Regions from separate parts of the Mesorhizobium sp. WSM4821 genome, predicted to be linked through region 2. Evidence: riboswitches for the same ligand, from Rfam matches in the RefSeq annotation. Region 2 holds a riboswitch; the other holds the start of a gene.

Region 1 (4,258 bases), 3.4 Mb from region 2:
CGGTGCGCAGGAGCAGGAACCAACCGGTGCCGATGACGATGGGTGGCACGACGAGGGCGAAACCAGCGCCGGTATCGGTGGCGTGCTCGAGCAGCGTCTTGGCGCCGACGCGACGGTTCAAGGCCAGCGCCCGCCGTGCCATGACGAGTGACAGCGACAACGCCACCGAAAGCAGCGCCGCCAGCAAGGCGAGCACGACGCTGGTCAGCGTCGCTTGCCGCACCGCGCTCTCGCCCGTCAGCCGGCTGAGATCGGCGCCAAGGCCTGACGTCACGATGGCCGCCATTGGCCCGGCTACGAACAGCAGTGCCAGAACGATCAACGCGCCGTTCAGCGTGGTCTCGGCGGTGCCTGGCAATATATACCGGCGCGGCGCCACCGGCAGGTTGGCGTCGCCGACAGTGTTGGCACCGAGCCGCATCAATGCCAGCACCACGACGAAGGTCAGCACGATCTGCAACAGCGTCAGCGTCACCGCGCGGGCAGGATCGAAATCGAAACGCAGCGCCTGGTAGATGGCGACCTCCAATGTCGTCGCGCGCGGCCCGCCGCCCAGCGTCAGCACGATGGTAAAGGATGTCATGCAGAGCATGAAGACAAGCCCGGCGACCCCCGGCAGTGCCGCGCGCAGCGTCGGCCATTCGATCAGCCGGAAGGCAGGCCTGGCGCCCATGCCGAGCTGGCTCGCCAACCGCCACTGGTCGGCCGGCACTGTCCCCAAAGCTTCAAGGAACAGTCGCGTAGCCAGCGGCAAATTGAAGAAGACATGGGCGACGAGGATGCCGGACAGGCCGTATATGCCAGGCCAACCCTGACCGCCAGTCGCTGTGAGCAAGCCGGCGAAATAGCCGGCCCGGCCATAGAGCGCCAGAATGCCGAGCGCCGCGACGATGGCCGGCAGTGCCAGCGGCACGGCGAAGAGCTGCAGGATCAGGTCGCGGCCAAAGAAACGCGGATGCCGCGACAGCGCCCGAGCGACGAACAGCGCCGGCACGACGGAAAGTAGCGTCGACAGCAAAGCCTGCCAAAGCGTGAAGCGCGCGACGCGGAAGAGATAGGGATCGAAGGCCGACACGGTGCCGGAAGGGTCGCGTGCGCCTTCAAGGATAAGCCCCGCGAACGCTCCGCCGATCAGCAGCGCCACAGCGGCAAGCGCGAGAGTGCCAATGGTGACACGGGAGTCAGAAGGGGGTGCGTGCAGCACGTTCGACCACCTGACTCGAGATTCTTAGCGAGGATTGCGTTCCTTCGCGCCCCCCTCTGTCCTGCCGGACATCTCCCCCACAACAAGGGGGGAGATTGGCAGCTTCAGCATTCCGCTCGTCCCAGCAACTTTGGAGATTGGCGAAAGCCGGCGTGACGGCCGATCTCCCTCCATGTGGGGGAGATGTCCGGCAGGACAGAGGGGGGCGCCGTAGAGCAAACATCTTTGATCAGCTCGCCACGATTACTTGCTCATCACCGACAGCCATTCGTCGACCCAGGCCTTGCGGTTGGCGGCGACCTCTTCAGGGCTGAACATCAAGGTCCTGGTCGGCTTGACGAGCTTGTCGAAAGCCGGATTGAGCGGTTTCTCGGTCTTGCCGGCCGGGAACATCCAGTTGGTCTCCGGGATCACATCCTGGAATTTCGGTCCCGTCATGAAAGTCAGGAATTGTTCCGCCAGCGGGTTTTTGGCACCCGTGGTGGTGATGCCGGCGACCTCGATCTGCAGATACTCGCCCTCCTCGAAGGAAGCCGCCTGATAACGTTCGGTGTTCTCGGCGACCATGTGATAGGCCGGCGACGTGGTGTAGGACAGCACCATCGGCGCCTCGCCCTTGGTGAACAGGCCATAGGCCTCGCTCCAGCCCGGCGTCACTGTGAGCACCTTCGCCTTGAGCTTGGCCCAGGCTTCCGGCGCCTGGTCGCCATAGACCGACCTCACCCACAACAGCAGGCCGAGACCGGGCGTCGAGGTGCGCGGATCCTGAATGACGATCTTCTCGTCGGCATTGCCCTCGACCAGTTCCTTCAGGCTCTTCGGCGGGGTCTTCAGCTTTTCGGTGTCGTAGACGACGGCGAAATAACCATAGTCGAACGGCACGAAAACATCGTCGCTCCAGCCGCCCGGCACATTGACGTCCGCAACGGCGTTATGCGGCGAAAACAGGCCGGTTGCCTTGGCTTCCGCGGTCAGATTGGTGTCGAGGCCGAGCACGATATCGGCCTTGGTAGCGACCCCTTCCAGCTTGACGCGGTTGAGCAGCGCGACGCCATCGGCGACCGCGACGAAATCGAGAGTACAGCCGCATTCCACCTCGAAGGCCTTCTTCACCGCAGGACCTGGACCCCAATCGGCGGTGAAGCTCTCATAGGTATAGACGGTGAGTTTCTCCTGCGCGGACGCCGGCCCGGTGCCAGCGAGAACGGACGCCGCCAGGAGCACTGCTGAGACATGAGAGTAAAAAAGCGTGCGCATCGGCGCCTCCTTCGTTCGCATTGAAAGGAATTGAGGCGTCGGGTTGTCCGAAACGTCTAATCCCTCCGCCGGTACAAACCGGATCAGGTTCAGCGGGTTGGCATGGCTGCCTCTCAGCCGGTCCGCGTAGATCGCGTCCAGCACCCCGTTAGAGCGTTTCGACACATAGGCCCGGCCCAGGTGCGGCGCAAGCGGAAGTTTGCCGGGCATCCGGAGCGCGGCCTTCCGTTTCACCTTTCGTTTCCTGGACAGGGCTGGTAAGGGCCACGATATATGAGCACATTCACCATCCTGCTTGGCGGCGATCTCATCCGCACGCCGCTGCTCGACCGCCAGGTCGCCGGCACACGCGTCATCGCCGCCGATGCCGGCATCGGCCATGCCCGGACTTTGGGCCTCACGCCGGAACTCTGGGTCGGCGACTTCGATTCCGTCCCGGCGGATTTGCCGGACGATCTGGCTGCCGTTCCCCGCCAGGTGTTTCCGGCCGAAAAGGACAATACCGACGGCGAATTGGCCATCGCCGCCGCGCTCGAACGCGGCGCGACCAGCCTCGTGCTCGCAGGCGCGTTCGGCGGCAGGCGCATCGACCACGCATTCCTGCATCTGGCGCTCAGCCTGCGACTGGCGGAACGCGGGACGGACGTGCTTTTGACCAGCGGGGCGCAGGAAGGCATCCCCTTGCTTCCCGGCAAGGCCGGCTTCGACTACGCCGACGGTACGCTGTTTTCGATCCTCGACTTCTCCGATCTTTCCGGCCTGACCGTCACCGGCGCCAAATGGCCGCTGAACCATGTCGAGGTGGCGTTCGGCTCGTCGCTGACCCTCTCCAACGAGGTCAAGGGCCGGCTCGAAATCGCGCTGGACAGCGGCCGCGCGCTGTTGCTCGCCCATCCTTTTCCCTTACCTGAAAGCTGACATGGCGCCGCCGCTTCTCAATCTCGACGGGATAAAACTGACCTTCGGTGGCACGCCGTTGCTCGACGGGGCGGAACTGACAGCGTCGGCCGGCGACAAGATCGCCCTGGTCGGCCGCAACGGCTCGGGCAAGTCGACATTGCTCAAGATCGCAGCGGGATTGATCGAGCCGCAGGACGGCGAGGTGTTTCGCCAGCCTTCGGCGACAGTGCGCTACCTGCCGCAAATGCCGGACATGGACGGTTTCGCCAGCGTCCGCGCCTATGTCGAGGCGGGACTCGGACCCGCCGACGATCCCTACCGCGCCACCTATCTGATGGAGCATCTCGGCCTGTCCGGCGAGGAACGGCCGAACGACCTGTCCGGCGGCGAGGCGCGCCGCGCCGCACTTGCCCGCGTCATGGCGCCGGAGCCCGACATTCTCCTCCTCGATGAGCCGACCAACCATCTCGACTTGTCGGTCATCGAATGGCTGGAGGAGGAGCTTGCCCGCACCTCTTCGGCGCTGATCGTCATCTCGCACGACCGCCGTTTCCTCGAACGCCTGTCGCGCGCCACCGTCTGGCTCGATCGCGGCCAGACCCGCAGGCTCGACAAGGGCTTTGGCCATTTCGAGGAATGGCGCGACACCGTACTGGAAGAGGAAGAGCGCGAGCAGCACAAGCTCGGCCGCCAGATCGTCCGCGAGGAGCACTGGCTGCGCTATGGCGTGACAGCGCGGCGCAAGCGCAACATGCGCCGGCTCGGCGAATTGCAGACCATGCGCCAGCGTTTTCGCGGCCATCGCGGCGCCGAGGGCGCTGCGACCATGGTGGCCAGCGACGCGGCCGAATCCGGCAAACTGGTGATCGAGGCCAAGAACATCGAGAAGAGCTTTGG
Region 2 (4,258 bases):
CTTCGCCGGGGAAGAACAGCCCGCGGCCGAAACGGCCGGCGAGATCGGGCTCCAGCAGCGCAATTTCGTCTTCGTCGACCAGCCGATGGCCCGAGGTGCGGCTTGCAAAGCGGTCGAGTTCGCCCGCATCCCGCGGCATCGCCAAAACCAGCGTTCCGGCCCGCGTGACACGGCCCGGCAGCGCCGCATCCCACCACTCGGCGGCGTCGCGTCCGAGATCCAGCACCGGCTGCTCGGCGCTTTCGCGCTCGCACCAGGGCGCCAGCATGCCGCCGGCCATCCATGAGGCGTTGCCGCTAAGGCCATCGCGGATTTCGGCGACGGTCACCGCCGCACCGCGGGCGGCGAGTTCGCAAGCGGCGGTGAGGCCGGCGATGCCGGCCCCCTTGACCAGAACCCTCATGACGGCTCCGACACCTCCGGTCCAGGCGGGTCGCCGTTCACCGCCATATAGAGATCACCGCCCTCGCGGTATTTCGCCGCCATCGCCGCCATGCCCTCTTTCTGGGCCTCGGCCCGAATGTCGTGGGAGATGCGCATCGAGCAGAATTTCGGCCCGCACATGGAGCAGAAATGCGCCAGCTTGTGCGCCTCCTTCGGCAAGGTCTCGTCGTGGAAGGAGCGCGCGGTTTCAGGGTCGAGCGACAGGTTGAACTGGTCTTCCCAGCGAAATTCGAACCGCGCCCGCGACAATGCATCGTCACGCAGCTTCGCTGCCGGATGACCCTTGGCGAGATCGGCGGCGTGAGCGGCTATTTTGTAGGTGATGACACCGGTCTTGACGTCGTTGCGATCAGGCAGGCCGAGATGCTCCTTGGGCGTGACGTAGCAGAGCATGGCCGTGCCGTACCAGCCGATCATCGCCGCCCCGATGCCGGAGGTGATGTGGTCGTAGCCCGGCGCGATGTCGCTCGTCAGCGGCCCGAGCGTGTAGAACGGCGCCTCGCCGCAGACTTCGAGCTGCCTGTCCATGTTCTGCTTGATCTTGTGCATGGGGACATGGCCCGGCCCCTCGATCATCACCTGGCAATCCTTGCCCCAGGCGATCCTGGTCAGCTCGCCAAGCGTTTCCAGTTCGGCGAATTGCGCCGCATCGTTGGCGTCGGCGATCGAGCCGGGACGAAGGCCGTCGCCAAGCGAGAACGACACGTCGTAAGCTCTGGCGATATCGCAGATTTCCTCGAAATGCTCATAAAGGAAGCTTTCGCGGTGATGATGCAGGCACCATTTGGCCATGATCGAGCCGCCCCGGCTGACGATGCCGGTGACCCGGTCGACTGTCAGCGGGATGTAGTGCAGCCGCACGCCGGCATGGATCGTGAAATAGTCGACGCCCTGTTCGGCCTGTTCGATCAGCGTGTCGCGGTAGACTTCCCAGCTCAGGTCCTCGGCGATTCCTCCGACCTTCTCAAGCGCCTGATAGAGCGGAACGGTACCGATCGGCACCGGCGAATTGCGGACGATCCATTCGCGGATGTTGTGGATGTTGCGGCCGGTGGACAGATCCATCACCGTGTCGGCTCCCCAGCGGATCGCCCAGACCATTTTTTCGACCTCTTCGGCCATCGAGGAGGTGACCGCCGAATTGCCGATATTGGCATTGATCTTGACCAGGAAATTGCGGCCGATGATCATCGGCTCGCTCTCCGGGTGGTTGATGTTGGCGGGAATGATCGCCCGCCCGCGCGCCACCTCGTCGCGCACGAATTCCGGCGTGACGAAATCAGGGATCGCCGCGCCGAAAGACTCGCCGTCGCGCTGCATCCCGCCGCGCAGGCTCTCGCGGCCGAGATTTTCACGAATGGCGACGAACTCCATCTCCGGGGTGATGATTCCGGCGCGCGCATAGGCAAGCTGCGTCACCGCTTTGCCTGCCAAGGCCTTCAGCGGCCGGTGGCGGACAGGAAATTCCGGCGTCAGCCGTTCGCCTGAGGCGAAGCCGTTGTCCTCCGGTCTGACATTACGGCCTTCCCTAGATTCGACATCGCCGCGCGCCTTGATCCACGCGTGCCGGAACCGGGAAAGTCCGTTCTCGATATTCGTCTCGACGCTCGGATCCGTATAGGGCCCGGACGGATCGTAGACGGTGACGGGCGGTTCGCCGGCCGTCGGATGGACGGCGATTTCCCGCATCGGCACCCTGATTTGCGGGTGGATCGTGCCGGGTTTGTGGATCTTCCTCGAGGCGGGCAACGGTCCCGTCGAGACGGCGGGGGTAATGGCATTCATTTGAGGCTCCTTTGCTCATGCATTGGAGACCCAGTTCTGTGCCGGAAGGATGAAAAGACGCTTTTCCTGCCTGCTTACAGGTTTTCGGGCATGAGGCCCCGCAAAGCGCTTGCACCGTCCCTACGCCAGTATGAACTGGATCAGGTTCAACGGGTCACTGCGCCGCAAAAGCCAGCAGTATCTCAGCCCCTTGCCGGGACTCCCCTGGTGAATGCGTCAAGTTGAGCGGGCGATCGCTATCTTGTCAAGCGCCTTCGGGCTGCCGCTGGCGGGAAGAGCACCCGAAGAAACCGATCGCAGTACCGCGCAGCCATGAGCGTGAGACCTGGTCTTGCATATGCCGGAGCACATTTAAGTCTTGAGTTTGTCGCATTCCGCAATTAGCTAGGTGCTACCAGGCCGGGCCCCTCTGGCAGTCCATCAGGACTGTGATGTCGGACTGGAATTTTAATCCGGGTGGCCTGGCTTTGAGATCTCTTCAGCTGTAGCGGCATTTCTCCTGTCATACGCGGTGTCCGCGTTGCTCTACGGTTTTGCTCGCAAGCCGCGTCACCCCTAGCTGAACGCAAGGGTGCCGTATGACAGAATTTTTCAGTCCCGAAGCAATGACCGCTCTCTTGCAGGTCATCATGATCGACCTGGTGCTGGCCGGCGACAACGCCATCGTTATCGGCCTTGCCGCGGCCGGGCTGCCCAAAGAGCAGCGCAGAAAGGCGATCCTCATTGGCATTGTCGCAGCGACCGTTCTGCGCATCGGCTTTGCGGCCGCGACAACCCAGCTCCTGCAGATCGTCGGCTTACTGTTGGCCGGCGGTGTGTTGCTGTTGTGGGTATGCTGGAAGATGTGGCGCGAACTCCGGCAAAACCATGCGCAGGAAGCACAGGCGATCGAAGCGCTTTCCGAAAATGACGTCGACCACGACGGCATCGTAGCCGGCAAAGCTCAACGCAAGACCCTGGCGCAGGCAACCTGGCAGATCGTCATCGCCGATGTGTCCATGTCGCTCGACAATGTCCTGGCGGTAGCGGGTGCCGCGCGCGAGCACCCGAACGTGTTGATCTTCGGCCTTATCCTCTCCATCGCGCTGATGGGCATTGCCGCAAGCTTCATTGCCAATCTGCTCCAGAAGCATCGCTGGATCGCCTATGTCGGGCTGGTGATCATCCTCTACGTAGCCGGCGAGATGATCTATCGCGGTGTGGTTGAACTTCTGCCGCACGTCGCGGGCTCTTAAAAATGCAAAAGGCAGGCAGGCCGGAACAGCGTCGTTCCGGCCTGCAGCTGTTCGAGACCAGCTCTACGCCGACGACCAGGCGCTCTCGCTCGATCCGGCGGTAGGGCGGCGGCCGAGCCACTAACGAGGACCGCAGAGCCGCCGAAAAGCTATCCGCTGGGGCTAGTGCTGAAGGCCTGCCCCGAAATTGCAGACTACGCCGTTGAGGGGATCGGCAACTGGCGCGATTTCATGAGAACCGCCGCCCAGGTGCGAGGATACCTGGTGTTTCGCCGTCAGCGTATGAGGATGCCTGCCATGTCATGGGGCAGGAAATCGCCGCGGTGGTGATTGCCTGCATTCTGCAGCGGGCAAAGCACATGGAGTCAGCTGGTGGCTATCTGCGCGTTCTCACCGAGAAGGCGAGGGCAGGGCAGTTTTCGGCCGGGACGATGCTGATGGCCGCGTTGCGAGCGAACGGCGCCACCGCAAGGATGGCAGGTTAAAACTGTTGGCGGATCGGTTCGCGCTGATGCAAGCGGCTTGCACGGCGCACCATGTGAGGCTATATTTTGCCTCAAATGGAGTGGAGCGTGATGCTAGCGTTCGGCAATGTCGCCGACGTGTTGGGGCTGCCCGTTGAAGAGGTGGCGGCGCGGTCGCCTTTCGGGCTGATCTCCCGGATCGAGAATGGACTTCCCATCGGGGCGCTCGAGCGCGTTGCGCATCTTCTGGCGCCTGGCGATGCTCAGTTCAAATACCGGCTGATCCCCAAGGCGACCTACGAGCGGCGCAAGGCGGTCCATCGCCTATCG

What was found. Region 2 has a riboswitch for thiamine pyrophosphate ahead of thiC (phosphomethylpyrimidine synthase ThiC). Riboswitches for the same ligand answer to the same signal wherever they lie in the genome.
Positions count from the first base shown of each region.
Region 1: it holds a riboswitch for thiamine pyrophosphate, as region 2 does, so the genes downstream of both, thiB (thiamine ABC transporter substrate binding subunit) here and thiC (phosphomethylpyrimidine synthase ThiC) in region 2, are expected to answer to the same signal.

Region 1 covers NZ_CM148371.1:1,742,342-1,746,599, reverse strand. The annotation lists gene thiP (thiamine/thiamine pyrophosphate ABC transporter permease) at 1-1,204, opposite strand, end outside; gene thiB (thiamine ABC transporter substrate binding subunit) at 1,448-2,461, opposite strand; TPP riboswitch at 2,505-2,619, opposite strand; gene AC0NID_RS08330 (thiamine diphosphokinase) at 2,735-3,379, shown strand; gene AC0NID_RS08325 (ABC-F family ATP-binding cassette domain-containing protein) at 3,381-4,258, shown strand, end outside.
Region 2 covers NZ_CM148371.1:5,649,153-5,653,410, reverse strand. The annotation lists gene thiO (glycine oxidase ThiO) at 1-403, opposite strand, end outside; gene thiC (phosphomethylpyrimidine synthase ThiC) at 400-2,229, opposite strand; TPP riboswitch at 2,329-2,445, opposite strand; gene AC0NID_RS27645 (TerC family protein) at 2,808-3,464, shown strand; partial or broken gene repC (plasmid replication protein RepC) at 3,567-3,949, shown strand; gene AC0NID_RS27635 (antitoxin Xre-like helix-turn-helix domain-containing protein) at 4,040-4,258, shown strand, end outside.